DNA from 4 places in the Aequoribacter sp. genome. Region 2 is predicted to be linked to each of the others. Evidence: predicted binding sites of a transcription regulator. Region 2 holds the regulator's gene; each other region holds the start of a gene.

Region 1 (7,654 bases), on a different contig from region 2:
AGCTCCTTTAGCAGGAATTCGCAGCGTTCAGACTCGCTCCATTGGTTATAGTCTCCCAGGCCGAGCGCCGCCACAATTTCGGCGATGGCTTGGCTATGACGCCCCGATTCTTGACGAATGTCTAATGTGACTAAGTGTGGACCGAACGCGTGAACTCGTCGAATGACATCGAGCAGCAAGCCTTTTGCGATGATGCTCATGCCGCACTCGTGCAGCGAAGCGTAAGTGAGTTCGAGCGGTGCCAAGACCTGTGCTTTAGTGAGTGGGATTGGTGCCGCTTTGTCATCTTTGATCGCGTGCATTAGGCCAGTTCTCTGTGTTTCCAACAGATCGCGCAAAGGCCGCAATAAGCTGCGATAAGGCTCGTGTGCGTCGCCCACGTGATCGCGTACACTTTGATTACACTCGGTAACCGAGAGTTCTTCAATCAAGGTATTTAAGTCGTGGCTGAGTAAATCGGCGGCCTGCCACTGACTTAAAAGTAGCGTTTCTTGCGTGATGGCTGCCGTGACATTGGGGTTGCCGTCACGGTCGCCGCCCATCCAGCTGGAAAATTTTACCGGCGTCCAATCGAGCTTTGCCTCTGCTAAATTAAGCTGTTGGCGCATGACGTCGAGCTCTCGTAAGAAGTCTGGAACGGCTTGCCATAGGCTGCGTTCAACCACCGCATAACCGCCTTTGGCTTCGTCAATCGGCGAGGGGCGATTCACGCGGAAATCACGGCTGTACCAAATTTGAGTGATTAACGAGCGCAAGCGGGCGACAATTTTGACTTGCTTACTCGGAGTGTCCTCATGCTCTAGCATGCCCAAGCACTGATCGATTTCGGCATATTTGTTGATCATCGTGCGCCGAATAATTTCGGTAGGGTGGGCGGTCAAGACCAAATCGATCTTTAGGTTGTCGAGAGCGTCCTCCAGCGCTTGCTGGCTGGCATTGATCGTCTGCAATTTGCTTACGGCTTCGCGCAGTATCGCCGCAGGATTTTGGCCGTGGTCATGGCTGGTAGAATGGTGCTGGTCGGCAATGTTAGCCAAGGTCAGAAATTGGCCAAAAGCACGCGCAACGCCCAAGGCTTTTTCATTAGAAATGGGCGATAGTAGATGCTGCAGATCTTCAAAGTCGTTTTTTGCGCGCGCGGATTTTGACAAACGTCGAATGGCTTCGATTGTTTCGTAAAATGCTTCTCCCTCGGCTTCGGAGATAATTTCTCCTAGCAATCGCCCCAGCAATTTAACATGTTTACGCAGGGGTTCGGTATTTGCTGAGGTGTTTGCTGGCGACATAGAGTGACCTTTGTGGTTAATCCTGACTGAGGCGCGTGGGTTTAAGACTGTTTTTGATACGGGCAAGGTGCGGCAAAAATTCCTCACCTTTGCGGAGCGTGACACCGGTGGCCAGTACGTCCAATACCACAAGGTGCACAATCCGAGAGGTCATCGGTAGATATTCATCGGTATCCTCTGGCACATCCAGCTCCAGGGCCCATTGGCAGGTCTGCGATAGGGCAGAATTGGGTGCCGTAAGGCCCACGACGGTCGCACCATTTTCACGAGCCAATTGTGCCGTCTCGATTAACGTTTTTGTGCGGCCGGTGTGGGAAATGCAGAAAAATAAGTCCCCGACGCCGCCGGCCGATGCCAGCATGCGTTGCATAAGCGGGTCGTGATGAGACGATACCGGGGTGTTGAACCGAAAGAACTTGTATTCTGCGTCGGTTGCCACTGCTGCGGAGGTTCCCAAGCCAAAAAAGTATATGCGACGGGCTTGGACTAACTGATCGACCACTCGAGCGACCAAGGCTGGATTGATGCTATCGCGCACCAAGCTAAGTGCATGAATCGAATTGTTAAAGATTTTCGGCGTAAATTCGTCTGATGAGTCTTCGAGCTCCACGGCGGAGGAAACGTAGCGAACCCCTGACACTAACGATTTAGCGAGCTTTAATTTGAAGTCGGGAAATCCGCCCGCGCCAAAACGCTTGCAGAATCTGTTCACGCTGGGTTCGCTGACCTTTGCCTTGGCCGCCAGCGTAGCGATTGACGACTGAGTAGAGGCCTCAGGGTCATCAAGAATCACTGCCGCAACCTTCTTCTCTGATTTGTTCAGATTCGGTAACGCGGTGGATATTGTCGCGAGTAAATTTTCCATGGAGGTGTCTCTTTATCGGCCCTGCCGCTTGCGGGTATCAGTTCTTCTACTATCTGCTCGTTACAAAGTTACATTTTTAAGCCTTCTTATACACTATAAAACAGTTTTTTTGCAAAAATTACGCGTTTTTTCGTAATAAAAAGAAAAAAATATTGACTGAGCTCGGGGTTGGGGGCAGTATTTGTGTAACAAAACTACATTTTAACGGTTTTTGGGAGGCAGCATGATTAAGATTGCGATCAACGGATACGGTCGAATTGGACGAAATATCTTGCGCGCTTATTACGAGCGGCCAGGGCTTCGTGAAAGCATGACAATCGTTGCGATCAACGATCTGGGCGATGCTGAAATGAACGCGCATCTCACTCGGTTTGATACCGCACACGGACGATTTGGCTTCCCAGTTCAAGTGGTCGATTCCCACCTCGTTATTGACGGTGACCGTATCAAGGTATGCTCAGAGCGTGATCCCAGTCAGTTGCCTTGGAAGTCACTTGAAGTTGATGTGGTGTTTGAATGCACCGGTATTTTTCGCCATCGTGCTGATTTGCAAAAACACATTGACGCGGGAGCCAAGCGCGTCATTCTGTCTGCACCGGGCGATGATCTAGATGCCACGATCGTCTACGGCATCAACCACGATACCATTAAGCCGTCGGATACAATTATCTCGAATGCTTCTTGCACAACCAATTGTCTGGCACCTTTGGTGGCTCCTTTGCATCAAGCGGTTGGTATTGAGCAGGGCTTTATGACCACGGTCCATGCGTACACTAACGATCAATCGTTAAGCGATGCGTACCATTCAGATCCATTCCGCGCTCGTGCTGCTGCGCAGTCAATGATTCCAACCAAAACAGGCGCCGCAGCTGCGATTGGTTTAGTCGTTCCTGAGCTCAACGGTCGTCTTGACGGGATGGCGGTTCGGGTCCCAACATTAAATGTATCTCTGGTTGACTTAACCTTCGTCGCAACGCGTGATACCACCGCGGAAGAGATCAATTCGATTATGAAGCAGGCGGCCGATGCAGACGGCTACGGCGTGCTTAGCTACAACGCACAACCTCTGGTGTCGATCGACTTTAACCACACCAACTTCTCAAGCAACTTCGATTCTAATCACACTCGTGTTGATGGTCGTTTGGTAAAAGTGCTGGCATGGTATGACAACGAGTGGGGCTTCTCGAATCGTATGCTGGATAACGCACTGGTGTTTGCGGCTTCAGCGAGTAATGGCAAGGATACCAGCCAAGCCGCGTAAGTTTTTTTAAGGTACCCATGTTGAGTCCTGTCTGTCTTGGTACCTTGTAGGGGAGCGTCTGCTCCCCTTTTTTTATTCCCATCGCCGCATCGGCCTCGGATTTTCAAATCTTGGTATGTCGTTAGCGCAAGGACTCGTGATTTGTTTTGCGAACACTCAGTGCGCTGCTTTGACTGAGCGCGACTGGCGAGGTTGTCGGCGAAAATGTTTGAGCGCGAGGCGATAGACGAGTGCGAGTTTTTGAGCCGTCGCCATTAGCGCGAAGGAAGCGTGCGTGAGCAAAATAAATCGCGAGGTTGTGCGCGGCGGGCGGTACTTCAAAAATGGACTCAGTCGGCGTAGTACACCTGCAACGGTGTCTGCTGCTGCAGCGCAACCGCTCTGATGGGCATATCTGACGCGTGACTTTCTGCCGCAATCGCCTGTTCAAATACCTCGGCCTTATTGGTTCCGGTGATGTGAAGCAGCAGGTTGCGCGTTCGAAGCAAGCGGGCTAGCGTCATGCTGATGCGCGCATGCGGTGCAGTGGTAGGATGCACCGCAATCAGGGCATGTGGGCTTTGCGGATCAAGCCCCTGAGTTAGAGCGGGTGTATTCGGAAAAAGCGAGGCCGTATGAGCATCGCCGCCCATTCCCAAAATGACAAGGTCGAAGGTGGGCAGGGCACTGAATTTCGCGTCCAGTGTTGCCGCGCCTATCTCGGGCGTATCATCGCCTGAATACAGCGATGCAAATTGCGCGCTTGTGGCCGCGTTCTGTAATAAGTTCTCATAAACCAAGGCTTCGTTGCTGTCGGCGTGATCTGGCGCGACCCAACGCTCGTCAGCAAGAGTGACCGTAACTTTGGACCAATCCAATGACTGGTTTTGACTGAGTGCCTGGAAAAAACCCATGGGTGTACTCCCGCCCGATACGACGAGGTAGCCGTGACCGCGCGTCTCGATAGCCTCTGCCAGCGTTTGTGCTGCGAACCTTGCCAGCTCTTGGTCTAGAGTCGCACGAGAGTCAAATCGGTTCCATTCATTCATGCCAGCTACGTCCGTCTTTTTCAATCAGCAACTCTGCTTTTGCGGGGCCCCAGGAGCCAGCGTGATACTGTTTTGCTTGGATGTTTTGTAATTGGCAAGCGCGAATGAGTGTGTCGCACCAGCGCCAGCTTTCTTCAATCTCTGAGCGGCCAACGAACAACGATTGGTCGCCATTTATGGCGTCTAAGAAGAGACGTTCGTAAGCATCTGGAATGCGGTTCATCTCGGACGACCCCAAGAAATCAAGATTTAGGTCGTGGGTGACGAGGCCGAGCTTGTCTTTAAGCGTCTGTTTTTTTGCCACCATTTTCATTTCGATGCCCTCATTGGGCTGTAGACGAATTACCAATGAGTTTGGGATGTTGTCGCCACCTGAAAAAATGTTGTGCGGTAGTTTTTTATAGGTAATGACAATTTCGGTCATCTTTTCAGGCAGACGTTTTCCGGTTCGCAAATAGAACGGCACGCCGGCCCATCGCCAGTTGTCAATGTGTGCTTTGATCGCGACAAAGGTCTCGGTATCTGATTCTGGATTGGTGCAGCCTTCTTCTTCGGTATAGCTCGGCACGCTCAGGCCTTGGCTCCAGCCTTGGCCGTATTGCCCTCGAACAACGTGATCGGCGACCGTATCCACATCGATAGGACGAAGAGCTTTTACGATCTTCACTTTTTCGTCGCGGATACTTTCAGCGGACATAGAGTTGGGTGGTTCCATTGCCACCAAGCATAGGAGCTGCATCAAGTGGTTTTGTACCATGTCTCGCAATTGACCTACCTTGTCATAGTAGGACCAACGGCCTTCAATACCGACAGTTTCAGCGACTGTGATTTGTACGTGGTCAATACAGCTTTGATCCCATTGCGCGTTAATAAAACGGTTTGCAAAGCGCAATACCAGCAGGTTTTGTACGGTTTCTTTACCCAGATAATGATCAATGCGATAAATTGAGCCTTCTGGGAAGTAGCGCCCAACGGTTTCGTTTACCTTCTCTGAACTTGCTAGGTCTTCACCAATGGGCTTTTCTAAGACGATGCGACAATCGCCGGTCAGGCAGTCTGCACTGGATAGATTATCGCATATTGGCGCGAACAGGCTCGGTGGCGTAGCCAAATAGAACAAGCTGACTCGCGTATCGTCCAGCCATTTTGATAAGGTGTTCAGGTTTTTCGCGTCGCTGAAATCCGCTTTGATATAGGTAAAGTAGCTCGCGAACTTCGTCCATCGCTCTTCCGACCAATGTGTGTGATTGATTGCAGATTGCATGCGCTCTTTTAATCTTGATAAAAACGCATCGGTCTGAACGTCATCGCGCGCGACTGCCGCAATGCGAAACGACTCGGGCAGTAGCTCGCAGCCACTCAAATGGTACAACGCTGGAAATAATTTACGAGCGGACAAGTCGCCGCTGGCGCCAAAAATAATCAGATCTGTCGGTTGCATGGCCGATCTCCTTGTTAGTCTAGGCTGCAGCGACGATATCGCTGGCGAGGACTACGGCTTCGGCCGCCAATTGTCGAATGGCGTCCCAGTTTTTGGATTGAATCGCATGTTTTGGTGTGATCCATGAGCCGCCCACGGCAATGACGGCGGGTAAGCTAAGATAGTCTTTCAAATTGTTGGGCGAGATTCCGCCTGTTGGACAAAACTTTACATGCGGGAAGGGGCCCGAATAGGCTTTTAAAGCCTTGGCGCCGCCGTTGGCCTCAGCTGGGAAAAACTTTAAAATTTCGTAGCCTGCATCCATCGCTGCGATCATTTCTGAGGCGCTCGATACACCCGGAAGTAGTGGTAGGGCGGTTTCTTTCGCTGCATCAAAAATCGATTGGCTAGAGCCCGGTGATACGATGAATTGTGCTCCTCGATCCCTACAGGCTCTCAGTTGGTCACCGTTGCATACGGTGCCCGCACCGACGATGGCGTTAGGTACCGCTTTGGCAATGCGTTCAATGGCTTCTAAAGCACAGTCGGTGCGCAGAGTGATTTCCAAGGCCGGCAGACCGCCGGCGACAAGTGCCTCGGCCATAGGGATGGCTGTGTCGAGATCGTCGATAACCAGTACCGGAACGACAGGCGCAGCCGTGATGAAGTCGTAATTAATGCTCATGAATTCTCCAGAATGTTCAGGCGCTCGGCAGCGCCAAGCAAGCCTAGGTGATCTTTAGTGATGACTCTAAGGACAATAGGTTGTAAATAGGATTTGAAACGGCCTTTGGCCTCAAAGCGAGCGCGGAAGTCGCTGTTTCGCAAGAGTTCTGGATAGCGTGGCGTGATGCCTCCAGCGATATATACGCCACCCATAGCGCCAAGCGTCAGGGCGAGATTGCCCGCGGTTGATCCTAAGATAGCAAAGAATGCATTCATGGCTGACAGGGCCAAACTGTCGCTGCCATCATTCGCCGCTTGCGCTATCGCCGCAGCGCTATCGAATTTTGCTTCCCGGCCCTTGATATTGGCAATGGCCTCATAAATGTTGATGATTCCCGCACCCGACAATAATCGTTCGATCGATACGCGCTCAAAACGTTTCTGTAGCTCCGTCAAGATTGAGATTTCGAGCGGTGTGACCGGTGCAAAGTCGGCATGTCCACCTTCTCCACCGACAACGCTGTAGCCTGAATCCGGGCTGGGTATTAATGAGGCAACCCCTAAGCCTGTGCCCGGGCCCAAGACGATAATGGGTTTGTCGACAGTGGCAGAGTGGCCACCGATTTCAATGTAATCAGAGCTTTTCAAGCTTGGGATTGCGTAGGCGACCGCGGCGAAGTCATTAATAACAACGAGCGCGGCGCCACCGAGTTGGTGGCTGATATCGGATTTTTGGAAGCGCCACGAGCTGTTGGTGAACTGAATAATTTCATTATCGGGTACGCAGGCTACTGCCAGGCATGCAAACCTAGGCAGTTTTTCATGTTGCGTTAAGCTATCGATTTCGTTCAAGAATTGTGCCAGCGCATCCTCAAATTTCGGGTAGTCGGCAACCGCGTAGCTGTGGGTAATTTCGAGTTGCTGAGTCCGGCGACAAAACACACCAAAGCGGGCGTTCGTCCCTCCGATATCGGCGACTAAATTCCAGTCTTTCATCATGATAGGCCCTATTTAGTAGCGCTCTGTAACGCGTTGAGTGCCGTGGCTTCGTCAAACAAGAACGTAGCGCCCGTTTCCGCACTGCTCAACAAGGCACGGGTCGTGGCGAATAAATCACGGCCGCAGTTG
Region 2 (7,654 bases):
GAAGCCCTCGAGAGTACCTCAACGGGCAGTGAATCGACCGTCGCAGCAACTCGAGCAACTTCAGCCTCCGCTGGGCAGACCGTAGATTGGCTAGAAACCCTGGACACGGAAGAGGAGCCTGTAGAAGAGGCACAAACTCTAATTGAGGATACACCGCCAGAGCATGTGCTGCTTATCCACCTAAAGGCGGATGAACACAAGCCCTATCAGGGTGACACATTGCTGCAACTGTTATTGGCCTGCGATTTGCGTTTCGGTGATTTGGGTTTTTTTCATCGACACGAGCAGAGCGGTGGACGCGGTCCGATTCAATTCAGTGTAGCGAATCTTCTGAAACCGGGCGTATTTGATATCGATTCAATGAGCACCCTTCAAACGGCGGGGGTCGTATTTTTTATGCGCGTCCCAGGCCCCAAAGATTTACTGACAGCCTATGAAGCGATGCTGGAAACTGCGCGCGCGGTGGTGCAGCATTTAGGCGGCACTCTTCTCGATCATTCCCACAGCGTTTTAACCAAGCAGGCGATCGAGCACGATAAGACGCTGTTGCGCGAGTATGCCAGAAAACAGCTGCTACAAAAGCGTTCGTGAGTCTGATGCCTGTAGATCCAGCCAAGCGTATTGCTGAACTTATTGCTCTAATCGAGCGTTACAGTCGAGAGTATTACGAGCAGGACGCGCCCACAATTTCTGACGCTGAGTACGATCAGCTGTTCCGAGAATTGCAAGCATTAGAAGTTGAAAATCCTCAGTGCGCTCGAAGAGATTCACCGACTCAAAGGGTTGGTGGGAAACCGGCAGAGGGCTTTGCGCCAGTGACGCACGTCATACCAATGCTGTCGCTTGACAACGCTTTTTCCAATGACGAGCTGCTCGATTTCGATCGCAGAGCGCGCGAACGACTCGGGTTGCTTGAGATGGCGACTATCGACTATGTCTGTGAGCCTAAACTCGATGGCATTGCGGTTGCTATCCGTTACGAACGAGGGATGCTCGTTCAGGCAGCGACCCGAGGTGACGGTCAAACGGGTGAGGATATCACCCACAATGTCAAGACCGTTAAAAATATACCGCTACGGTTGCATGGCGCTGACTCGATTGACGTCCTTGAAGTGCGAGGCGAAATTTTTATGCCAAAGCGGGGTTTCACGCGTCTTAATCAACGCGCCGAGGCTCAGGGTGAAAAAACATTTGCTAATCCGCGTAACGCTGCTGCAGGTAGTTTGCGCCAGCTAGATCCCACGATCACAGCCAAAAGGCCGCTCGCGTTTTACTGTTATGGCGTTGGTGTGACCCAAGGTGTGGATATCCCCGATAGCCAGTATGGGTTGCTACGGTGGTACGAATCGCTCGGGCTACCCGTTAACGATGAAGTGCAAGCCGTCTCGGGCATTCAGGCCTGCATTGATTACTACGAGCAACTGTCTCGGCGCCGGAGCGGCTTAGACTACGACATTGATGGTATTGTATACAAAGTGAATTCATTGGCCGAGCAGGCCGAGCTGGGCTTTGTGTCGCGGGCACCACGTTGGGCAATCGCTAGGAAGTTTCCCGCTGAAGAGGCTTTAACGCATTTGCTGGATGTTGAATTTCAGGTGGGTCGAACGGGTGCGATAACACCTGTGGCGAGACTCGAGCCGGTATCGGTGGGCGGTGTCGTCGTCAGTAACGCAACTCTGCATAATGCAGACGAAATCGAACGTCTGCAGGTGGAGATTGGTGACTTAGTGGTCGTTCGGCGCGCTGGTGATGTTATCCCTCAGGTGGCGAGGGCGTTGCCGGAAGAGCGGCGAGGGGAGCTGAGGAAGATTGTTTTTCCCTCGCAATGTCCCGTGTGCGGATCCGCAATCGTGCGCGAAGAGGGTGAGGCGGTACAACGCTGCAGTGGGGCGCTGACGTGCTCTGCACAGCGTAAGGGTGCGATTATTCATTTTGTGTCGCGCAAAGCCATGGATATCGAGGGCTTTGGTGAGAAGTTAGTGGAACAGCTAGTGGACATAGGGCGGTTGAAGGACCCCAGCGATATCTATGGTCTAACTCTCACTGAGCTTGCCGCGTTGCCAAGAATGGGCTCCAAGTCGGCTCAAAATCTCATTGATGCGATAAACCGATCTAAACGGACGACGTTCGCCCGTTTTTTGTATGCGTTGGGCATTCGCGAAGTTGGCGTAACAACGGCCGAGCGGCTGGCGGACTATTTTGGCGAGATTCAGTCGCTATTAGCGGCGTCTGTTGATAATTTGCTGGCTGTGCCGGATGTCGGTCCGATCGTTGCAAGCCACATTCGATCATTCCTAAACTCATCGACTAACTTAGATGTGATCAGCACGCTATTGCAAGCGGGGCTCTCATGGCCTGAGGTAGCGCCGATTGATGTCGACAACGCACCGCTTGTTGGAGAGACTTGGGTGGTAACAGGCAAACTCGAGCAGTTTTCTCGCGAAGAGGCGACCGAGTTGTTGAAATCTTTGGGTGCAAGTGTGGCAGGGAGTGTGTCTAAAAAGACCACAGTGTTGCTTGCAGGCCCTGGGGCAGGGAGTAAGCTCACAAAAGCGCAAGCTTTGGGTGTGGAGGTAATAAACGAAGATGAATTTCTCGCGCGTAAGTCGGCTTGGATTTAGCTTAGCACTTATCGTCATCGCGGGGTGTACGACTGCACCTCCAAGCGATTTGGACAACATTTGCGCTATTTTTGACGAAAAAAAAGGCTGGTACAAGAGCGCAAAAAAATCAGCAAAACGTTGGGATGCGGATATTCCCACTATGATGGCGATTGTCCACCAAGAGTCAAAGTTTGAGGCGAAGGCAAAGCCTCCACGCAAAAAGATTCTTGGCTTTATCCCCGGTTTTCGGCCGTCAAATGCCTACGGTTATTCTCAGGCACTGACGGGTACTTGGGAGCGATATAAACGTGATGCGGGCGCCTACGGCGCCGACCGCGACGAGTTCGATGACGCCATTGATTTTATCGGCTGGTACAACAAGCTGTCGTATAAAGAGAACGGCGTTTCAGCGACCGATGCGAGAGCGCTGTATCTTAATTATCATGAGGGGCAGGGTGGCTACGCGAGAGGAACTTATAAATCTAAATCGTGGCTGGTCGGTGTAGCCAATAAAGTTCACGCTCGCGCTGGGCGGTACAGGACGCAACTGCAAGGGTGCAAGAGTCGTCTCGATGCTGCGAATAAGGGCTGGTTCGACTGGTTTTAACGCAACAGTCATTTTTATTTCACTTTGTCACAGAATTGTCATGCCTTGCACGCGATAATGTTGCAATATTACAGTATCCGCGCAAGGAGTTGTTGCCGTGAAAAATTGTTCAGTATTGGTTGTTGAAGACGAGGTCGCTATCCGGGATATGTTGCGCATGGCCCTAGAAATCGCCGATTTGCGCTGCATAGAAGCCGATAACATCATGGACGCTCACGCAATTATCATTGATCGTCGCCCTGATATTGTCCTGCTGGATTGGATGCTACCAGGTGGCAGCGGTATTGAACTGCTTCGACGGCTCAAACGCGATAAGCTCACTGAAGAAATTCCGGTGATCATGCTAACGGCAAAGACCTCGGAAGACAATGTCATTCAGGGGTTAGACGTCGGCGCGGATGACTATATCACTAAGCCCTTTGCCCCACGTGAGCTCATTGCAAGAATCCGAGCATTGCTACGTCGCAGTGGCGCCATGCCTTCGTCCGAGAGGATTGAGGCGGGCGAGTTGGTCTTAGATATGAGTAGCCATCGTGTGTTCCTCGCGGGTGAGCCGCTCGCGATGGGACCGACTGAATTTAAACTACTGACTTTTTTTATGTCACATCCAGAACGCGCCTATACACGCAGTCAGCTACTCGATCAGGTATGGGGCGGTAATGTCTATGTTGAGGAGCGTACGGTTGATGTCCACATTCGTCGCTTACGTAAAGCGTTGCAAAACGACATGGGTGATTGCAGCCACTTTATTCAGACCGTACGCGGTACGGGTTATCGCTTTTCTCCGCCTGGGATTTAGACCTTATGCGTGCAGTAGGGCGTTGGTACAAAGAACTTCAAACCATTGTTCTGTTGCTACTGATCGCCGCGGCGATTGGTTGGGTGATTGGCGCGACGGCCGAAGCGTTGACGGTCGTATTGCTGTTTTTTGTGTTCGGTTACTTATGGCAGCTCCGCAGGGTACTGCAATGGATTGACCACCCCGAATCTGAGCCTCCTGAGGGCTCGGGTATTTGGGGAATGATGCTGGATCAGATGTACGCAATACAACGCCACAATCGAGATGCGCGATCGCGCCTACAGCATACTGTTGATTACCTTCGTGATTCTTTTCGCTCTTTGCGTGATGGTGCACTCCTCATCGACCAGAAAGGTTTGATCGAGTGGAGTAATAGCTCTGCGGAATACCTATTGGGTTTACGGTATCCGCAAGATAAAGGTCAAAACTTGTTAAGTTTGGTGCGCTATCCTGAGTTTTCGAGTTACATGATCGTGGGTGACTATACTGAACCCCTGACGTTCAGCACCAACGATTTTCCTGCGCGACATCTGCAAGTGGAAGTGAGTTCTTTCGGTATCGGGGATCGTCTTATACTGGTGCGGGACGTCACACAGCTGGTGCAAATAGAACAGACGCGTCAGGACTTTGTCGGCAATGTATCACATGAGCTTCGAACGCCACTTACGGTGATATCGGGTTATCTGGATACGCTGTTATCGCAATCGGAGATGCTGCCCGCGGCGTTGATAAAACCCCTTGAACAGATGGCTCAGCAGTCACAGCGCATGGAAAACTTAGTGCGTGATTTGTTGTGGCTGTCAAAGATTGAGGCGACAGCAACAAAAAAACGAGTGCGTGAGCAGGTGGACTTAGCCGCCCTATGCGGCGAAGTGGTGGAAGATTTGAGGGGAGGGTATCCATCTCGAGCCATCGAGTATCGGTGCGCCGTTCCAAATGCGAAAATTGAGGGAGACTACAGGGAGTTGTTTAGTGCGCTCAGTAATCTGGTTGTCAATGCGCTGAAGTATTCGCCAGAGGGAAAGCCGGTATCCTTAACCTTAAGTGAAACAGACAAAGCGCTCTGCATTGAGGTCTGCGATCAAGGTTTGGGGATTGCGGAGGAACATATTCCGCGTCTTACCGAGCGTTTTTATCGTGTCGATGAATCGCGCTCCTTTGCCGGAGGTGGCACGGGGCTAGGACTTGCGATCGTGAAGCATGTCGCAGCCAGCCACGAGGCGCAACTGAAAATCGAGTCAGAGCTCGGTGCAGGCAGTTGTTTTAGTTTGAGCTTTCATAGAATGAGTCGCGACCTCTGATTTTATGACACGTGCCATGTTCGCTTATCGCAATACTTTCGCTAGCAAGTTCATTGCATTACTGGTCTTAGCTTTGTGCGTCGAGGCTGTTCATGCGGCCAGTCCAGCGGTCAAACTTTCAAGTGTAGGCTCTGATACCTTGGGTGGTGTCATGACTCGCCTGGCGAGGGTTTTTAATCAGCAATACCCCGATGTTGTGATGCAGGTGCAGGCCAATGGTTCAAGTACGGCGCCGCCCGCATTACAAGAAGGCACCGCAAGTCTCGGACCTATGAGTCGGCGCATGTCGCCTGCGGAGAAGCTGAGGTTTCGGCAAGAATACGGCTACGACGTAACCGAGGTTGTTATTGGAGTGGACGCTGTAGCGGTGTTCGTCCACTGGCAGAACCCCTTGGCGCAACTCAGTCTTGAGCAAGTCGATGCGGTCTTCTCGGCGACCCGTCGGTGTGGCGCTGATCAGGCTATCAACTACTGGTCGGAGCTGAGTGCTGAGTCATTCGATAAACAAAAAATCACGACCTTTGGACGCAATTCCGCTTCGGGTACTTACAGCTATTTCCGACAAGTCGCCTTGTGTGGTGGCGATTTCGATACAGGCGTTGGTGAGCAGCCAGGATCGAGTTCAGTGGTTCAGTCCGTCGGCAGCTCGGTTCGCGGCATAGGATACAGTGGTGTGGGGTATCAATCGCCCCTAGTCAAAATCCTTGCAATCAGCGCAGATGAGAATTCTAAAGCCTATATGCCAGAGCCGGAGGCCAGTTTAAAGGGCGATTACCCCTTGGCAAGACCTCTCTACTTGTACGTTAATCAAGCTGCAGCGTCGCCCTTGAGAGGCGCTGAGCGAGACTTTGTTGACCTCGTTCTGTCGGGTCGAGGACAGGAGGTTATTAAACGCTCGGGGTTTATCCCGCTCCCCGAGGACGTGCGCACGAAGATTCGAATAGAGTTGGGCTTATGAAATCTCGCTATACCGACGCTAGATCCGCACTGGCTCCCTCTCGTCGATGGATCGATCGTATTGTTACGGTGGCTGTGACCACTGGAGCAACCTTAGTATTGCTGGCAATCGCCTCTATTTTCCTATTCTTGATTTGGGCGTCTTGGCCGCTATTTTGGGCTGATACTCGCTCAGAGATAATCACTTATAACCTTGATACGCACAGCCCTGTTGTTGCTGCGCTGGGTGAGACCGAGTATCTATCGCAAGACACTGCGTCCGGCGACTTCAAGGTTTTCACGCTCGGCAACCCTGGCGAGCAAAAGTATGAAGATAACCTTGGCAATGTCGTCAGACTTGCGGTAGACGAGCAAAGCGCATCCGTGCTTGTGACGGTAACGAGCGATAGAGTGCTCAGGCTTTACAGTGATTACGACTGGTTTTTAGGCAAATCTTCAGCGCAAAAAGTTCAGCAACCCATCGTCTCCCAGCAACTGGCGGAGCTGCCAGAGGCTATGCGAGTCCAAGCCCAGAACGAGGATGTGTTCCATATTTTGCTGCACTACGAAGATCGAGTTGAGTGGCTCGTCGCTCGATCTGAGCGTGGCCCAGTATCAACGTCGACGCAGGTCATCCTGCAACAACAATTAAGCCTCGACACAGCTCATGAGATTTCCAGCGTTCATTTTATTGGCCAAGGCGCAATGCTTTTATCGGTCGCTGAAGACGGGCGGTATTGGATTTATAAGAGCGATTCAAGCATGATTGCGGGACGATTTTCGGATGTGTCTGAGCTCACATTTGTCAGGGTACTTCGCTCATCTTATGGAATTGCGCTAATCGATAGCAACACATTAGTCCATATCTACGGCATCTCTTTTGATGAACAAGGCCCTGCGCTGAGTCTCTTAGATCAATATCCGCTGACAGATACCGATATAGCTGAGGTGTTCGCGCCACCTTTTGGAGGATTAATTGTCGCAAGCAGTAGCGGAAACCTTGAGTGGCTTGATACGGACTTTCAGAGCCAGCAATATTTCTCGCTACGGGAACCACCGCTGTCACATGCGGCTCAACCCGCTTGGTATATGACTCCTGACGGTGTCATAGTTCGCGCAACGGGCAACGAGCTTATGAGTCTGAAGGTCGATACGCGCGAGCGGAGCTTACGTATTTTAAGTCTGTTTGAACGTCGGATGTACGAGGGTTACGAAAGTCCCCAATACATTTGGCAGAGCATGCCTTTGACGCCTACTGCGGAATCGAAGTTTTCTATCACACCTCTTATACTCGGTACTGTGAAAGCCGCATTTTACAGTCTCTTGTTTGCTGCACCTCTGGCGATAGCTGCGGCAATTTTTACTTCTTACTTTTTGACAGCCGATCTGCGTGCTCGTATCAAGCCTC
Region 3 (7,654 bases), on a different contig from region 2:
TATCTGTCGCTGCGGTATGTATTCGCGCATTCGCGCAGCCATAAAACAAGCCGCTGGTGTGCAGATGTTTGATCCTGCCATGGAGGTGGCCAATGGGTAAGTGGACGCGCAGAGGGTTTATCACTGCCGGCGTTATTGGCGGCGGCGCATTAGTGGTGGGCGTTGCACTGCGCCCGGGCAATCGCAACGATATGCTTCGACCATACGTCGAGGGGCCTGATGAGGTACTGGTGAACACCTGGCTAAAAATTGACTCCGCCAATCGCGTGACGGTGATTGTTCCGCATTCGGAAATGGGTCAGGGTGCGCAAACGGTGTTGGCGCAAATGTTGGCCGATGAGTTAGATGCAAAATGGGATGACGTCAGTTTTGTTGAGGCGCCCGCGCAGGATGAATACGCCAACTATGCATTAGGTTACGGCTATTTGTTTGGCGGTATGCAGGTGCCTGAGATTTTGGTCGGTACGCTTACCGGTGTGACCCTGCAGGCATCGAAAGCTATGCACATGCAAATTACTGGCGGCAGTATGAGTATTCGTACGACCGGTGAGTTCGGCATGCGCGTGGCCGGTGCTGCTGCTCGAGAAATGTTGCTAGAGGCGGCCAGTGAGGCGTGGAATGTGCCTGTGAATCAGCTGCGAACGGACCAAGGACAAATCTTTAAAAGCGACGGCAGTATCGCCGCACCTTACTCAGAGTTTGCTGCCGCAGCCGGTGAGAAAACACCGCCGTACTCGCCAAAACTTAAAGAGGTATCGCAGTATCGTTTGATGGGTAAAAACATCCCGCGCCGCGACTTGCCCGCTAAAGTCGATGGCAGCGCGATGTTTGGCATTGACGTATCAGTGCCCGGTATGAAAGTGGCAACGATTAAGGCAGCGCCAGTGTTTGGCGCTAGGGTCGATTCGTTTGACTCAAGTTCAGCACTGACGCTTGCAGGTGTCGAGCGGGTGGTTGCATTAGATGACGCCGTGGCCGTGGTCGCCGACTCGTATTGGAATGCCAAAAAAGGGTTAGAGGCGGTTAACATCCGTTGGGCGGAGCATGAGAACAGCGGCTTGAGCCAAGCGTCGATTTTCGAGCAGTTCGAGTCGGCGATTGACGCCGCTTTGGCGTCCAATGAAGTCGAGCCCGAGATAAGCGTGGGCGACGCGCCGGCGGCACTGAATCAGGCCCGTGATGTGCTGGATGTCACCTATCGCGTACCTTACTTAGCGCACGCGTGTATGGAGCCTATGAATGCGACGGCCTCTGTCGTGGGCGACAGCTGCGAAATATGGGTGGGCAGCCAAAACCCCTTGGGGGCTAAACACGCTGTGGCAGAAGCTTTGGGCATTCCGGCTGAGAATATCATCATTCACAATTATCTGATGGGTGGCGGGTTTGGGCGTCGCTCGTTTTACGACACCATCGTGCAAGCGGCAAAAATTTCGCAGCAGGTGGGCAGCCCTGTGAAGTTGGTGTGGTCGCGCGAAGAGGACATGCAGCACGACTTTTATCGCCCAGCGTTTAGCAGCCGTTTTCAAGCACAGATTGATTCGAAGGGTCAGCCTGTGGCGTGGCGTAATCTGTTCGTGAACAAAGGCGAGCCACACGAGGCTCCACATATTCCTTACGCCATACCCAATGTCTGGATTGGTTCGGTAGAGAAGCAAATGCCTATCCCTACTGGTCCTTGGCGCAGTGTCGATCACTCGCAGCACGCCTTTTTTACCGAGTCGATGATTGACGAACTAGCGCACGCGGCCAAACAAGATCCGCTGCAGTTCCGTCGAACTTTACTGCAAGACAAACCTCGCCACCTCGCCATTATTGACCGTTTAGAAGAACTGTCTAACTGGCAGCAGGTCCTGCCCGAAGGTCATGGTCGAGGTATCGCGATACACGAATGTTTTGGATCGATTGTCGGTCAAGTGGCAGAGGTCTCTGTACAAGATGGCACATTGCGCGTGCATCGCGTCGCTTGTGTTGCGGACCCGGGTTTTGCCATGTCGCCTGATGGTTTTACGGCACAAATGGAATCGGGCATTTTATACGGCATGTCGGCAGCCTTGAGCGGTAACATCGAGATCCAAGGCGGTGCGGTTAAACAATCGAATTTCCACGATTATACGTCGGTGCGCATGGCTGCGAGCCCCGAAATTAACGTCGAGATTTTCGATAGTGGTGCTCCCACTGGGGGTGCAGGCGAGCCCGGCACGCCGCCCATTGCGCCTGCTATAACCAATGCCATTTATGCGGCTGTTGGTGTACGTGTGCGTGAGTTGCCGGTTGCCAAGCAGGGTTTTAATGTCGCTTAAGCTTCAAGTCACACACGCAGAGATTATCGGAGCAGCGCTTAAAGCGGTGCGTCAGGGGCTTGATGCTTGGCTGGTCACGATTGTCGAAATCACCGGGTCGTTGCCTCGACCCTTGGGCTCAATGATGGTCCATAGCGAGTTAGCGACCCTAGGGTCGGTCTCGGGCGGCTGTGTTGAAGAATGCCTGATCGAGCGTTTGCAGTTGGGAGAGTTTCCTGCAGGTACGGCGCGATTAACCAAATACGGCGTCGATGCCGATGATAACGAGCGCTATGGGCTTCCCTGTGGCGGTAAGTTAACGCTGTTAGTCGAAGCACTTGGAGCGCGTGATGAATCTTGGCTACAGGAATTGCACGCTACACTTTTAGCTCGACATTTTGTCGAGCGAGCCATCAAACTTGAGCCTTACCACTGTTCTTTGAGTACCACCTCGATGTTGAATTCGCCGGCGGTTGATTGGCAGCAAACCTGCGGTATGCACCGGTTAGGTCCAGAGCATCGTTTAGTGTTGATCGGGGCGGGGCAGTTGGCTGAGACCCTGTCAGCGCTTGCTCTACAAATGGAGTATCAGATTATTGTGCTCGACCCGCGTCAGGATAAGGTCGACGGATGGCGGGGCTCTGACGTGAGTGTTCACGTGTTGATAGGGATCGATCAGCTCGCCGCCTACGCCGATTCACACACCAGTTTGATTACACTGACCCATGACCGCGATATTGATGATAACGCGTTGTTTGCCGCTGCAGACTTGCCCTACGTCTTCATTGGCGCCTTGGGGTCACGACGTACGAGTGCGAATCGCAGTTCACGGTTGCGAGCAAGAGGGTTAAGCGAAGAGGCACTTGCGCGCATTCACGCGCCAGTAGGCATCGATATCGGTAGTAAAACACCGATGGAAATTGCGGTGTCGATCTTAGCTCAGCTCACCCAGCTTAAGCGTGGTGCCATGAGTCAGTCTGGCCAAGTTTGTCGCAGCGTGGCGTAACCAAGCGAGCAGGCGGTCAGCACTGCCAAGCTTGGTAGTCTTCTTGGGTATCGATATCGACCAAGATTCCCGCATCGTTAAGATCTAGCACACGGCATAAATCTGAGTGCTTTTTGATCAAGTCTTTAGCACCTTGATCGCCCTTCAGTAACGCTAGTTCTGGCCACAGTGAGTGCGAAAAACCGCGCGGGTTGCCCCACTGCTGTTGATAGCTTGGAATCACAATCGAGTGATGTTGCAGTTCGTGCGCAATTTTCTGGAAAGTAGACGCCTTGACCAAGGGCATATCGGCCAGGTGCACAATGACGCCGCCCCAAGAGTCGGGCAACGCGCCAATAGCGTGCGCCAGTGTGTGGCCTAAGCCTAAGTCTGACTCCTCAACGCGAATACAGTTTGGCCCGCATAGTTGCGCGATCAGATCGTCTTCTTTCCGACAACTCAGGGCAATGCGGTAGCTCAAACCACTGTCGCGGCACAGCTGTATTGATCGCTCGAGGAGCCGGGTTTCCCGCCAGGACAGCAAACGTTTGTCTGTTCCCATGCGGCGGCTTTGACCCGCGGCGAGTATTAAAATTCCTACTGGCATCTTGCCCTCAACGTTACCCCTAATTGAGTTTGCCTGAATTTAAATGGGTTTGATAGGACATGGCGAGGCATTACGAGTGCGCACAAAGCGTAGGGTGCAGTAAGCATTTTATTTTGCGCGTTCATTTTAATGCCTGTTAGAGCGTTTCGTTTTACACTTAGGGCTTGAAATTGGGAGTAGCAATGACGCTAAGAGTAGGGCTCATTTTACTATTGTTGTGCACCAACGCGTTTGCCAACGATTTGCAGTACGTGCGGGTTCAGCTTGAATGGAAATATCAGTTCGAATTTGCAGGCTTTATAGCCGCCAAAGAGCTGGGCTATTATCGTGAGGTAGGGCTTGATGTCGACTTGGTGGAATACGAACCAGCGGTCGATAATATCTTGTCGCTGATTCAAGGCGACGCCGATTATGTGGTGCACAATTCCAACTTGGTGGTACACGGTGGCCACATTGCGCCGGTTGTAGTGCTGGCCACCTACTTTCAGCGGTCGCCTTTAATTTTTGTGACCCACCCATCGATTCGGACCCCCGGAGATTTGGTTGGCAAGCGCATTATGGGTACGACCGATGAGTTTCGTTATAGTTCACTCGCCTTGCTGCTGAATCACTTTTACGTTAATTCCACTAACTCCGATGTTCGTGAACACACCTTCAGTATTGACGACTTTATTCAGGGCAAAGTCGATGCGATGAGCGCGTTTCGCTCGAATCAGCTCTACGAGCTTGATCGTTTGGGTGTCTCCTACAATGTCATCGACCCTGCCGATTATGGTTTTGTTAGCAGCGCTGTAAGCGTATTGGCCACCCAAAACGCTGTTGTGCAAAACCCTGAGCAGACCCAACGTTTTGTGGAGGCCACGAATCGCGGTTGGCAATACGCGCTCGATAACGTTGATGAAGTCATCAACATGATCTTAGAGCGCTACTCGCAGCAAAAAAGTGCGGAGGCGTTACGCTACGAGGCTGCGGTTTCCGAACAGATGATGCAGTTAGATCTGTTTCCGCTAGGCGCCACCAGCGATGAGTTGGGCCAGCGCATTTTTAAGCAGTTAAAACGAAGTGGCTTGTTACACGCGGATGAACAGTACAAGCAGTATACGCTGGACACCCTGTTAGCGAAGCTCGGTCAAGAAATGCAGTTAAGCCCGTCGCAGCGTCAATACGTACTCGATAAAGGCGAGCTGATAGCCTGCATTCAAGGCGATAATTTGCCCTTGGAGGCATTTCAGTCACAAGCGTACGTGGGTATTGTGGCAGAGCTGCTGCAAGCGGCTTTTCGGCGTGATGTACCCGTACCCTTGCGCGTGCATCCGGTGGCATCCGGCGAGAGCTGGCAAGAAGCCTTGTCGCGCGGGCGTTGCGATTTTGTCTCGATGGCTGTTGCCAACGGCAAAGATAAAAACTTTTTCTACAGCCGAGAGTATTTACAGCAGCCCTTACTTTTAGCCACCAGCATCGATACCTTATTTGTTAGCGACTTGCACCGATTAAGTCAGCGAACCATTGGTACCGTAAATGACGAGCCTATTCTTGAGCGACTCCGTGCTACTTATCCAGAACTGAAGTTTGTGCCACAAGATGACTCGCGCGACGCTCTAACCGCGGTCGCAAATGGTGAACTGTTTGGTTATATTGACGAGTCCAGTGTCATTGCAAACCAAATTCAAAAAACGTACTCCGATTCGTTAAAGATTGGCGCAACTCTGGGGCAGGGCATTGGTTTTGCGATGGCCGTAGCCCAAGGTAATAACGAACTACTCGAGATTTTAGACGGTGTCGCTGCGCGAATCAGTAGCGATGAGTTAGCGATACAGCGGGCTTACAACAATTGGGTGAGTGTGCGCAATGAAACAGCGTTTGACTACACCTTGTTTTGGCAAATCTTTGCCGGTGTGGCCGTAGCCGGTGCGTTTTTGTTTATCAATAATCTGCGTTTGCGCCGCCTGAGCCACCAGTTGCTGACCATGTCAATTACCGACTCGCTCACGGGAGTAGGTAATCGCGCACGAGCTGATCAGCTGCTTCGGTCTGCGCATCGGGATCTTAAAAAGGGTGCGCCAGGTTGTGGTTTGATTTTATGCGATATCGACCATTTTAAAACGATTAACGATACACATGGTCATCAGGTCGGTGACGTTATCTTGAAAGAGTTCGCGGCTACACTATTGTCGGCTATGCGCAGTGATGCTGAGATTTGTCGGTGGGGTGGTGAAGAATTTTTGATACTGATTCGAGAGACCGATGAGCACGGCCTGCAGGTATTGGCTGATCGCCTTCGCACCTGTATTGCTGAAACCACCTTTAGTGCAGGGCTAAAGGTCACCGCAAGTTTTGGCTTTGGTATGCAGAATCCAAACATCAGTATCGATCGCAACATTACCAACATCGACGATGCCTTATACCAAGCCAAAAATTCGGGGCGGAATTGCGCTGTGGCGGCGGATATTCATTAACACCACGGTAATACTGCCCTTTATGACAAGTATTACAATTAGTTTACAGTTTTGTTACACTGCGTCTAAGAACCGCTTGTAGGTTCCTAAAAACCCTACCTTTTTAATCATACTCGTGAGAGTACGGAGCGAAAAATGTCGATTAGAATGCCTATTGCTGATTTGGTGGTTAAGTCACCAATCGAAACCATTACCCAACACATCGCTGCTACGCTAGAAGCGACCGAGGCGTTGTTACCATTTCTAGAGGCCGAGTTCAGCAAAAGCTGGGAGCAAGCTGCAGAGCTTCATAAGACTGTAGTAGCCAGTGAACATCGTGCCGATGAATTAAAAGCCGAGTTTCGCAAGAATATGCCAAAGCGCTTGATGATGCCGGTATCGCGCACCGATTTGTTACGCCTGATTACATCGCAAGACAAAATTGCTAACTGCGCGAAAGATATCGCTGGCATTATTGTCGGGCGTCGAATGCGGTTTCCAAAGCCTATGCGCGCTGGAGTCCTCGATTTCGTAAGAACTTCCGTCGAAGCGGTTCGTTACGCGAAAGAAGCGGTTAATCAACTGGATATTTACGTGAAGTCGGGCTTCGGGCAAAACAATCTTGAGCGTGTCGAGGCGGCCTTGGCTCGAATTGATGAAGCCGAGCGGCAAACCGATACCATGCAAAGCGATCTGCGTGCCCAGCTGTTTAAGCTAGAGAAAGACCTTTCGCCAGTCGAAGCCATGTTTTTGTACGAAGTCTTGGTTTGGATTGGCGACATTGCCGATAACGCCGAGGATGTGGGTAACCACGTTCAGTCGATAGCACTTAGCTAATCAGGCTGATAGGTCACCCATATAAAGCCCCAGTCTTGTGGAAGGTCGGGGCTTTTTTGTGGCTAGTACTTCATCGAGAAATCAAGAACCAGACGCTTGTAATCCAGCGGGTTTGGGTCGGTGTAGGTGGTTCTTTCGGTATCCGAGTACAACAGGTTAATAGCGAGGGCAGAGCTTGCTTTGTAGCTCAGCGTTAACTGTGACCCTTCGCCTCCGGTACCGCCACCCGCGAAATCTGAATCGGTGAGCAGTGCGACGGTGGCTTCGTTTTCGAGATTCTGCCAAGCGGCCTGAAAAGCCCAGTCGCCGGTATTTTTTGCTTTACCAATATTTAGGCCAAGCACGTAGCCCGTGTTGTCGCTGTTTGCTTGCGCGTTCTCGATCCAGTGCGCAAAGCCGTTGACGCTGCTCGTAAAGTTGGCTTCTACGAATGCCTCGATGACGTGGTAGTCGTTAGTGAAAACACAGGTGCCGTTGTTGCAGTCTTGATAGTTACCCAATTTGATGGTGT
Region 4 (7,654 bases), on a different contig from region 2:
CTAAGAGTTCGCGTTCTGTGCTTGAAAGTGTTTTCGCCATGTCCAATAACCTAGCACAGCAAGTACCACATACAAGCCGAATAATCCCACCGTCACCCAAAGCTCGCTATTCGCATAAAGTTGCATTGACGCCAGGTCGATGACAATCCAATACAGCCAGTTTTCGAGCACTTTAATGGCCACCAAGTAGGTCGTGATAATGGCCCCCCAGGTAGTAAACGAATCGAGGTAGGGTTGGACCGCGTCGGTGTTTTGTTCAAGCCAGTAGCCACTACCCAGCGTTAATACGGCAATGCCTGCAACTATGAATGCATGTTGAGGTGGACCCAAGGTTTGTATGGTGCGCTCTTGGCCTTGCTCGCCCGACGTCCACTGCCAGTAACCATAGACCGCCATAATCAGGTAGTACACTTGCAGCGCGCTTTCCATAATGAGCTTGGCCTCCCAGAACAGCCAGAAAAATAAGCTGGTACTGATAAAGGCCATGATCCAACAGGCAATGTGCTCGCGCATGGCGAGGATAAGATAGGCAAGGCCAAAAGCGACCGCCAGCCACTCGATGAGTGCCGCGGTGTTCACTCGGCGCCATCCAAGCTGAATTCGCCGGGAATGAATTTGGCCGTCAAGACCTGTTTGCCAAATTCTTCAAAGCTTTGGGTCAGCGCAGCTTGTATGACCTGCATGACCTGTGTGGCCTCTCCGCTTATCTGCGTACTCATGGCGTTGCGGCGGATAGTGAGTTCTTCGCATTGCTCGAGTCGATCGATAAAAGCCAGGACAATCGTGATGTAGTCTTCGCTCAGTGGGTATAAGCTCAGTTCGGCGGTGAGTTGCATGTTTTGCTCCTTAAAGCTCGTAGCCCAAAGTAATGCCAAAGGTTCGCGGCGCACCGAATTGATAATAGGGTTCGGTCACGTAAAATTTGCGCGGGTCGTTACCAAAACTACCAAACCCTCTAACGGTCACGGTGGCATCGCCCAGGTTTTTAGCCCAGGCCTGTACATACCACTGCTCGCCTTGGTAGCGCACGCGAGCATTGAGTAAATGAATGGCGCGGGCTTTGGCCTCGTGACGGTCCGAAAAATAATAGTCATCGCGGCCTTCCATCGTGGCCCCGAATGTCCAGTGTGGGTTGATTTGGTAGTCAAGTCCAAGAGCGTATTGATAGCGCGGTGCTTGCGCTTGATCTCGGCCGGATAAATTCTGCCCGTCGGCGTTGATGTAGTTGTCAAATTCAGCCCACAAAAGCCCCAGGGCAGCGGTTGCGGTGAGTGACTCGCCGGCGCGCCATACCAGCTCTGATTCTATACCCGTGTTAGAGCCACTGGCGGCATTGTTCACGTAATCGATAAAGTTGGTGCTGCCGTCCTGGCGCGGCAAGACCAATGAGCCTTTAACCTGCTGGTCGTCGCGCTCCATTACAAACAGGGTGTTAAACCAGCTCAGACCGAGCTCAGGCCAAAGGCTGCGCAGTCCCAGTTCAACATTCCAAAGAGTCTCTTCGTCAAACACTTGCTGACCTCGCAGAAGCGCGGTTTGCTCCGGCGTTTCTGCTGTGGGAATAGAGGCCAATACGTTGGTGTTGACACCGCCGGCACGATAGCCTTTGCTGACTGACAGATACGCGCGATGCGCATCGTTGACTTGCCATAGAAACGCCAGTTTACCACCGATAAAGTCATCATCGGATTGGTTGTTTAAGGCTTCGGAGTCGCTGTAGCGTGCTTCTCGATTCTCGTAACGCAAACCCAATTGCGCTTGCAGCGAAGCGCTAAGGTCCCGATCGATTTGGCCGTACACGGCCCGATACTCGGTATCGTAGCGGCTTCCAAAGAGTGCAGGCAAGTAGGTGTAGTTGCGCTCTAGCTCCTCGTCGTTGTCGCGGCTGTATACGCCCACTAGCCAAGCACCATTCGGGGTGGTGCGCGTCAGTTTTATGTCGATTTCCTGGCCGCGATAGTCTCGCCGATATTGATCAAAAGACGAATATTCCCAGTCGGGCGCGATACCGACGTAGGACCAATCTTCATCGTAGCTATACTCGGTATCGCTGCGGCTGTGACTGATTTGTGCATTCAGCTGATAGTCGCCAAATTCATGCTGATGGCGAAGCCATATGGCTCGGGTCTTCTGACGATCCCGACCCGGTTCATCCGACAGTGTCGTGCGCGTGTTGTCCAAGGAAAAGGCGTCAAAGCCGTTGTCGGCGTCGACAGTCATTATGCCCAAATCGGTTTGGTAACCGTCCGCTTGCCACTGCAACCTCAGTCGAGCTTGTTGCTCATCAATGTTGTTGGTGTCCGCGCGACCTAGCGTTGCATTCTTAATCCAGCCGTCGCTGGTATTGCCACCTAAGGCAAGTCGATAATTCAGGTTGGCCTGCAATGGCCCCGTGCTGGTGAGTTTCCAGCTTTGAGATTGATAATTGCCCAATCCTAGTTCAATGTGGTGGGCGCTTTCATGGCTGGGTTCTGAAGACTGAATAGAGATCAGACCGGCGATTGCGTTAGCGCCGTGCAGGGTGCCTTGCGGGCCGCGCAGTACCTCTACCTGGTCGATATCGAGCGTGCTCGCGCTTAAGCCCAGTCCGCTAAAATCCATGCCGTCGACCAGTAAGCCTACCGACGGATTAATGGGCTCTTGATACTGGCTGCGTTCGCCAATGCCGCGAATTTGAAAATAGCGGTTGCGAGAAGCACCGCTGGCCGCATTCAGGTTGGGGATGCGGCGCATGACATCTTCAAGATGCAAAGCGCTTTGGCTAGCGAGCTGGCTGGCGGTAACCACACTGACGCTCGTTGCAGTTTGTGAAATGGAATAGTCGCGATGTTCCGCCGTCACAATAATTTCTTCCAGCGGATTATCGGCGTGCGCGAGCGCGATGCCACTGAGCAGAATGGCGCTTGTTAATGTCGTTTTGCAGTTTTTCATGAGGTCTCTCCCGTATTGGCTAAAGAGAGAACCGGGAGAAGGTGAGGTGAGAAGCTTGAATCTATCTACACTTTTCCTACGCCGGTTCTAACCGGATCAGGTTCAAAGGGTTTACCGAAGTATCTCAGGCCAAAGCCACCCCTAAGTGCGGCGAACAATAGGGCTTTTTGGCGGGCTTTGCAAGGTGACTTTGTCGCATTAGGTGTGATTTGCTTGGACTGCATCCTACTTAGATTTAGAATGGTGCCATTCTTTCCGGGGGTGTTATGAGTCGAACGAGTATTACAGAGTTGTTTCGCAACAACCGAGAATGGGCGCGCGAAGTACACGAAGCTGACCCAGACTTCTTCGCCAAACTTGCCGCCCAGCAAAGCCCTGAATACCTGTGGATTGGTTGTTCGGATTCCAGGGTGCCCGCCAACCAGATCGTCGGCTTATTGCCGGGTGAAGTATTCGTGCATCGCAACGTTGCCAACATGGTGGTTCACACCGACTTTAATTGCCTAACGGTGTTGCAATACGCCGTCGATGTGCTGAAGGTCAAGCATGTTTTGGTGGTCGGGCACTACAACTGTGGTGGTGTTCGAGCGGCCTATGAGGACGCTGACAATGGCATGATCGATAATTGGTTGCGCAACATTAAAGACGTTCAATTTGCGCACCAAGAAAAGTTTGATGCTCTGGACAGCGACGACGAAAAAGTCGATCTGTTGTGCGAGCTGAACGTGATGAGTCAAGTGGCCAACGTGTGCCGAACTACGATTGTGCAAAACGCCTGGGCTCGCGGGCAGCAGTTGGACGTACACGGCTGGATTTATCGTCTAAAGGACGGCCTGTTGCGCGACCTGAATTGCTCCGCGAATAGCGTCGAGCAGATCCCTGAAATGTACCGTGTTATCTCGAAGCATTCTGATCTGGCAACCTTGCGCTAGAGTCGATAGACTCTGCTGAGTCCCGATTGGGACACTTCAACGCAAGGCTGTCGTCATTTTGTCGTATTTGTTCGATAGACTGGGACGTTTAGCGTTACAATCGAGCAACAGAGGCGGCAAGACACAACATAATGACGAATGCGCAGTTTCCACAGGCCCTGACTACCGCAACGAGATGGCTTTCTCAGGATCTTGTGTTGGCTCGGCTACGCCTTGCGATTATTGCTTCTGCGTTAGTTTGGGTGGGACTCAATCTGGCAAAAGTGCCTTGGTTGTTCGTCGACACCAATATTGAGGTGCCCGCACCTACTGTCGTCGTCGATGCCGTCGACACGTCCCAAGTCACTGTTGATATCGATGCAATGAAAGCGTGGCACTTATTTGGTGAAGCCAACGGGAGTGCAGTACCTACGGTAGTTGCTGCCCCGGCGGTTGGTATTGAAGACGGCGCCAAAGAAACACGCCTCGACCTCGTGTTAGTTGGGGTGCTAGCGGCTCGCAGTGATGGCTTGGGTCAGGCCATTATTCAGTACCGTCAAGACCAATCGATTTATCGAGTGAGCGATGCTTTGCCTGTTAGCGGGCGCGTCTCTCTTGCCAAGGTGTTGCCAGACCGCGTGGTGTTGGACAATAACGGCACCTATGAGCTGTTAAAGCTTTACGATGAAAGTGCCTTGGCCAAGCGTCTGATGTCGACCGCGAAGCCCGCGGTACGTCAACCCACGCAAGCGCCCAGTGCTGCGCCGACCTCCGACGCGAATGAACCCAACGAGCGCGATTTGGCACGCTCTGAACGGCAAGCGCGACTAGATGCGAGACAGCGTGATCGGTATTACGATAACCCAGAATCTTTATCTGAACTTGTCTCGGTGGCGGCTGTGCGCAGTGCCGATGGACAGTTGGCAGGGTACCGAGTGTCTCCAGGCCCCAAAGGTGAAGAGTTTCAAGCCCTTGGGTTTCGTCCTGGCGATGTTGTAACCGAGGTCAATGGTTTGAGTTTGTCAGACCCGAGCAATGCTCTGGTGCTGTATCAAATGCTGAAAAGCGCAAGTGAAGCAAATTTTGTAATTCAACGGGGGGGCTCGCAAATGAACCTTACCGTGCAAGTGGGCGGTGATCGTCCCTGATTTATAGGTGATAAGAATGGTAAACCGCAGTTTTCGATTCATTGGCGTGCGCAAGCCCTTTCAGGCAGCGGCAGCGGTACTGGGTATGTGCATGTTACTCGCCGGCCCTGCAGTGAAAGCTCAAGAATATACGGTGAATTTGAAAGACACCGACATACAGGAACTCATCAAGTTTGTTGCCGAGGTGACCGACACGACCATCATTGTCGACCCGCAAGTGAAGGGTAAGGTCAAAGTGGTGTCCAGTAAGCCCATCAAAACCACCGAGCTGTACAGTCTGTTTTTGTCGATTCTAGATGTTCACGGTTACACCGCCGTTCGGTCGGGCGACGTCATTCGTATTGTTCAAAATAAAGACGCGCGCTCGAGCCCTGTAGCAGTGACGGATCCATCGCAAAACGATTCGACACCGGCGGGTGAGTATGTCACCCAGGTGATTCGGTTAGAAAATATCAGCGCCGCTAAGTTGATCCCAGTATTGCGGCCTTTGGTACCACAACAAGCCCACATGGCCGCGTATACCCCCAGTAACGCAATCGTCATCTCGGACTTGGCGTCCAATATTTCCCGCATTAATGAACTGATCTCGCAGATGGATCAGTCGGCCATTCAGGAAACCGATATTTTGCCCTTAGAATACGCCGTTGCTGAAGACGTGGTCAAAATGCTTGAGCAGCTGAATAAGTCTGAGGCGGCGCAAGCCGGTGGTGAAGAAACTGTGTTGTTGGTAGCCGACACGCGCACCAACAGCGTATTAGTGACGGGCGATGAGCTGCAACGAGCACGTATGCGCGCTTTGGTTGAGCACTTAGATACACCTTTGCAGCGCGCGGGTAATGTCAAAGTTGTCTATCTGAAGTACGCCAAAGCCGCCGACGTGGCGCAAGTTCTGACGAAAGTCATGCAAAATATCGGACGGCTAGACTCGTCTAAAAGCAAAACCAGTGGTGGGCACGATGCGACCATTGAAGCTGACGAAGGTACCAATTCCTTGATTATTACGGCCGACACAGACGAGATGGCGGCATTAGAATCGGTCATTTATCAGTTGGATATTCGTCGAGCGCAGGTGCTGGTAGAAGCCATCATCGTAGAAATGGAAGTCATTGATGGACAAAGCCTGGGCTTGCAGTGGCTGTTCGCCAACGATTCTGGGGTTTATGGTAGTAGTGTCTCTTCCGATGTCAGCACGGCGGGTGCGATATCTTCAGCGGTGTTAGGTGGTAATGCCGATGCGGCAAACCCTGTGGGTGATTTCGACTTGGGGCAGCTCGCCGCTGCGCTGGCGGGCTCACCAGGCTTGACTCTAGGGTGGGGGGCTATTGATAACGACTTGTCGATGACCGTCATCCTGAACGCGCTGAAGAAGCAGTCAAATGCCAATATTTTGTCAACGCCGACCTTACTGACCCTCGATAATCAAGAAGCGTATATCACGGTGGGCCAGAATGTGCCTTTCGTGACGGGTGCGTATACCAACACTGGCAGCGGTGGTAGCGGGGTTCAGAATCCGTTTCAGACCATCGAGCGCGAGAACGTGGGTATTACTCTTACCGTGACGCCGCATATTAACGACGGTGACTCGGTGGTGCTTGATATCGAGCAAGAGGTCTCGAGCTTAACGGGCTTGTCGTCGATTGCCTCGGATTTGATCACCAACGAACGTAAGATCCAGACCAAAGTGCTAGCGGGTGATGGCAAAACCGTCGTGTTAGGTGGGTTAATCAAAGATAACGTGCAGGATGGAACGCAGCGCGTGCCTGTCCTTGGCAGTATTCCTTTGCTTGGGCGTTTGTTCCGTAACGATGCGGTTGAAGTGACGAAAACGAATTTGCTGATCTTTATTCGCCCCACCATTATTCGTGACGATAGAGCCTTAGATAACGCGACTGCTAGCAAATACAAATTCATCCGAGAGCAGCAACTACAGCGCCGAGCCAAGGGCAGCAATCTGCTGAATTCTGATCGTATGCCGGTGTTGCCCGAGTGGCAACGCGATATTCAGGCGCTTGATGCGATGCAGGAGCAGCAATGAGCGAAGCGCTGGCTACCTCTGACCAGGCGGGTATGAGCGGGCTGCGTGCGCCTGTGCGTTTGGCTTTTTCCTATGCTAAGCAGGCTGGCGTTGTGCTGCGTGCGGGCGATGCGGGTTATGAGCTGTTAAGCGTCGGCAATCCAAAGCTCGAGACTCTGGCCGAGGTTCAACGCATTTTGGGGCAAGGGTTTAGCGTCGTCAAAGTCGACAGCGAGACCTTTCAGAGGGCCTTAACTCTCGCTTACCAGCGCGATAACCAAGAAGCCGTGCAAATGGCCGAGGACTTGGGGGCAGATGTTGATCTGTCGCGTTTAGCTGAAGCCATTCCTGAAACCGGCGATTTGATGGACGCTGAAGACGACGCGCCCATTATTCGCTTAATTAACGCGATTCTGTCGCAAGCGGTGCGCGATAAAGCCTCAGATATTCACATTGAAACTTTCGAGGACCGCTTGAGCGTGCGCTTTCGCGTGGATGGCATTTTGGCTGAGGTACTGTCCCCGAAGCGTTTGCTCGCGCCCTTGTTAGTGAGTCGTTTGAAAGTGATGGCGAAATTGGATATTGCCGAAAAGCGTATTCCTCAGGATGGCCGTATTTCAGTGCGAATTGCAGGCCACGCCATTGACATC

Evidence for each region. The regulator PhoB, encoded in region 2, activates phosphate uptake and scavenging genes when phosphate is short. The targets are predictions, from matches to a motif close to TGTCATAAANNTGTAACA.
Region 1: a site for PhoB is predicted at 2,218-2,235, ahead of hexR (transcriptional regulator HexR). Genes of this name have one in related genera too.
Region 3: a site for PhoB is predicted at 6,358-6,375, ahead of ACTF5Z_RS09040 (TIGR00153 family protein). Genes of this name have one in related genera too.
Region 4: a site for PhoB is predicted at 3,912-3,929, ahead of gspC (type II secretion system protein GspC). Genes of this name have one in related genera too.

The regions. Positions count from the first base shown of each region.
Region 1 is NZ_CBFHWH010000015.1:1,100-8,753, forward strand. Features, by position in the region: partial or broken gene ppc (phosphoenolpyruvate carboxylase) at 1-1,286, opposite strand, end outside; gene hexR (transcriptional regulator HexR) at 1,303-2,151, opposite strand; gene gap (type I glyceraldehyde-3-phosphate dehydrogenase) at 2,375-3,412, shown strand; gene pgl (6-phosphogluconolactonase) at 3,742-4,440, opposite strand; gene zwf (glucose-6-phosphate dehydrogenase) at 4,433-5,881, opposite strand; gene ACTF5Z_RS04240 (bifunctional 4-hydroxy-2-oxoglutarate aldolase/2-dehydro-3-deoxy-phosphogluconate aldolase) at 5,901-6,545, opposite strand; gene glk (glucokinase) at 6,542-7,525, opposite strand; gene edd (phosphogluconate dehydratase) at 7,534-7,654, opposite strand, start outside.
Region 2 is NZ_CBFHWH010000014.1:12,142-19,795, forward strand. Features, by position in the region: gene zipA (cell division protein ZipA) at 1-591, shown strand, start outside; gene ligA (NAD-dependent DNA ligase LigA) at 597-2,621, shown strand; gene ACTF5Z_RS04105 (hypothetical protein) at 2,587-3,210, shown strand; gene phoB (phosphate regulon transcriptional regulator PhoB) at 3,308-4,009, shown strand; gene phoR (phosphate regulon sensor histidine kinase PhoR) at 4,015-5,310, shown strand; gene ACTF5Z_RS04120 (PstS family phosphate ABC transporter substrate-binding protein) at 5,327-6,268, shown strand; gene ACTF5Z_RS04125 (ABC transporter permease subunit) at 6,265-7,654, shown strand, end outside.
Region 3 is NZ_CBFHWH010000062.1:2,410-10,063, forward strand. Features, by position in the region: gene ACTF5Z_RS09015 ((2Fe-2S)-binding protein) at 1-100, shown strand, start outside; gene ACTF5Z_RS09020 (molybdopterin cofactor-binding domain-containing protein) at 93-2,300, shown strand; gene ACTF5Z_RS09025 (XdhC family protein) at 2,290-3,285, shown strand; gene ACTF5Z_RS09030 (nucleotidyltransferase family protein) at 3,302-3,871, opposite strand; gene ACTF5Z_RS09035 (ABC transporter substrate-binding protein) at 4,054-6,327, shown strand; gene ACTF5Z_RS09040 (TIGR00153 family protein) at 6,463-7,143, shown strand; gene ACTF5Z_RS09045 (putative porin) at 7,206-7,654, opposite strand, start outside.
Region 4 is NZ_CBFHWH010000023.1:8,117-15,770, reverse strand. Features, by position in the region: gene ACTF5Z_RS05625 (phosphotransferase) at 1-40, opposite strand, end outside; gene pnuC (nicotinamide riboside transporter PnuC) at 1-579, opposite strand; gene ACTF5Z_RS05615 (YkoF family thiamine/hydroxymethylpyrimidine-binding protein) at 576-836, opposite strand; gene ACTF5Z_RS05610 (TonB-dependent receptor) at 847-2,931, opposite strand; TPP riboswitch at 2,988-3,084, opposite strand; gene can (carbonate dehydratase) at 3,198-3,863, shown strand; gene gspC (type II secretion system protein GspC) at 3,995-4,990, shown strand; gene gspD (type II secretion system secretin GspD) at 5,007-7,025, shown strand; gene gspE (type II secretion system ATPase GspE) at 7,022-7,654, shown strand, end outside.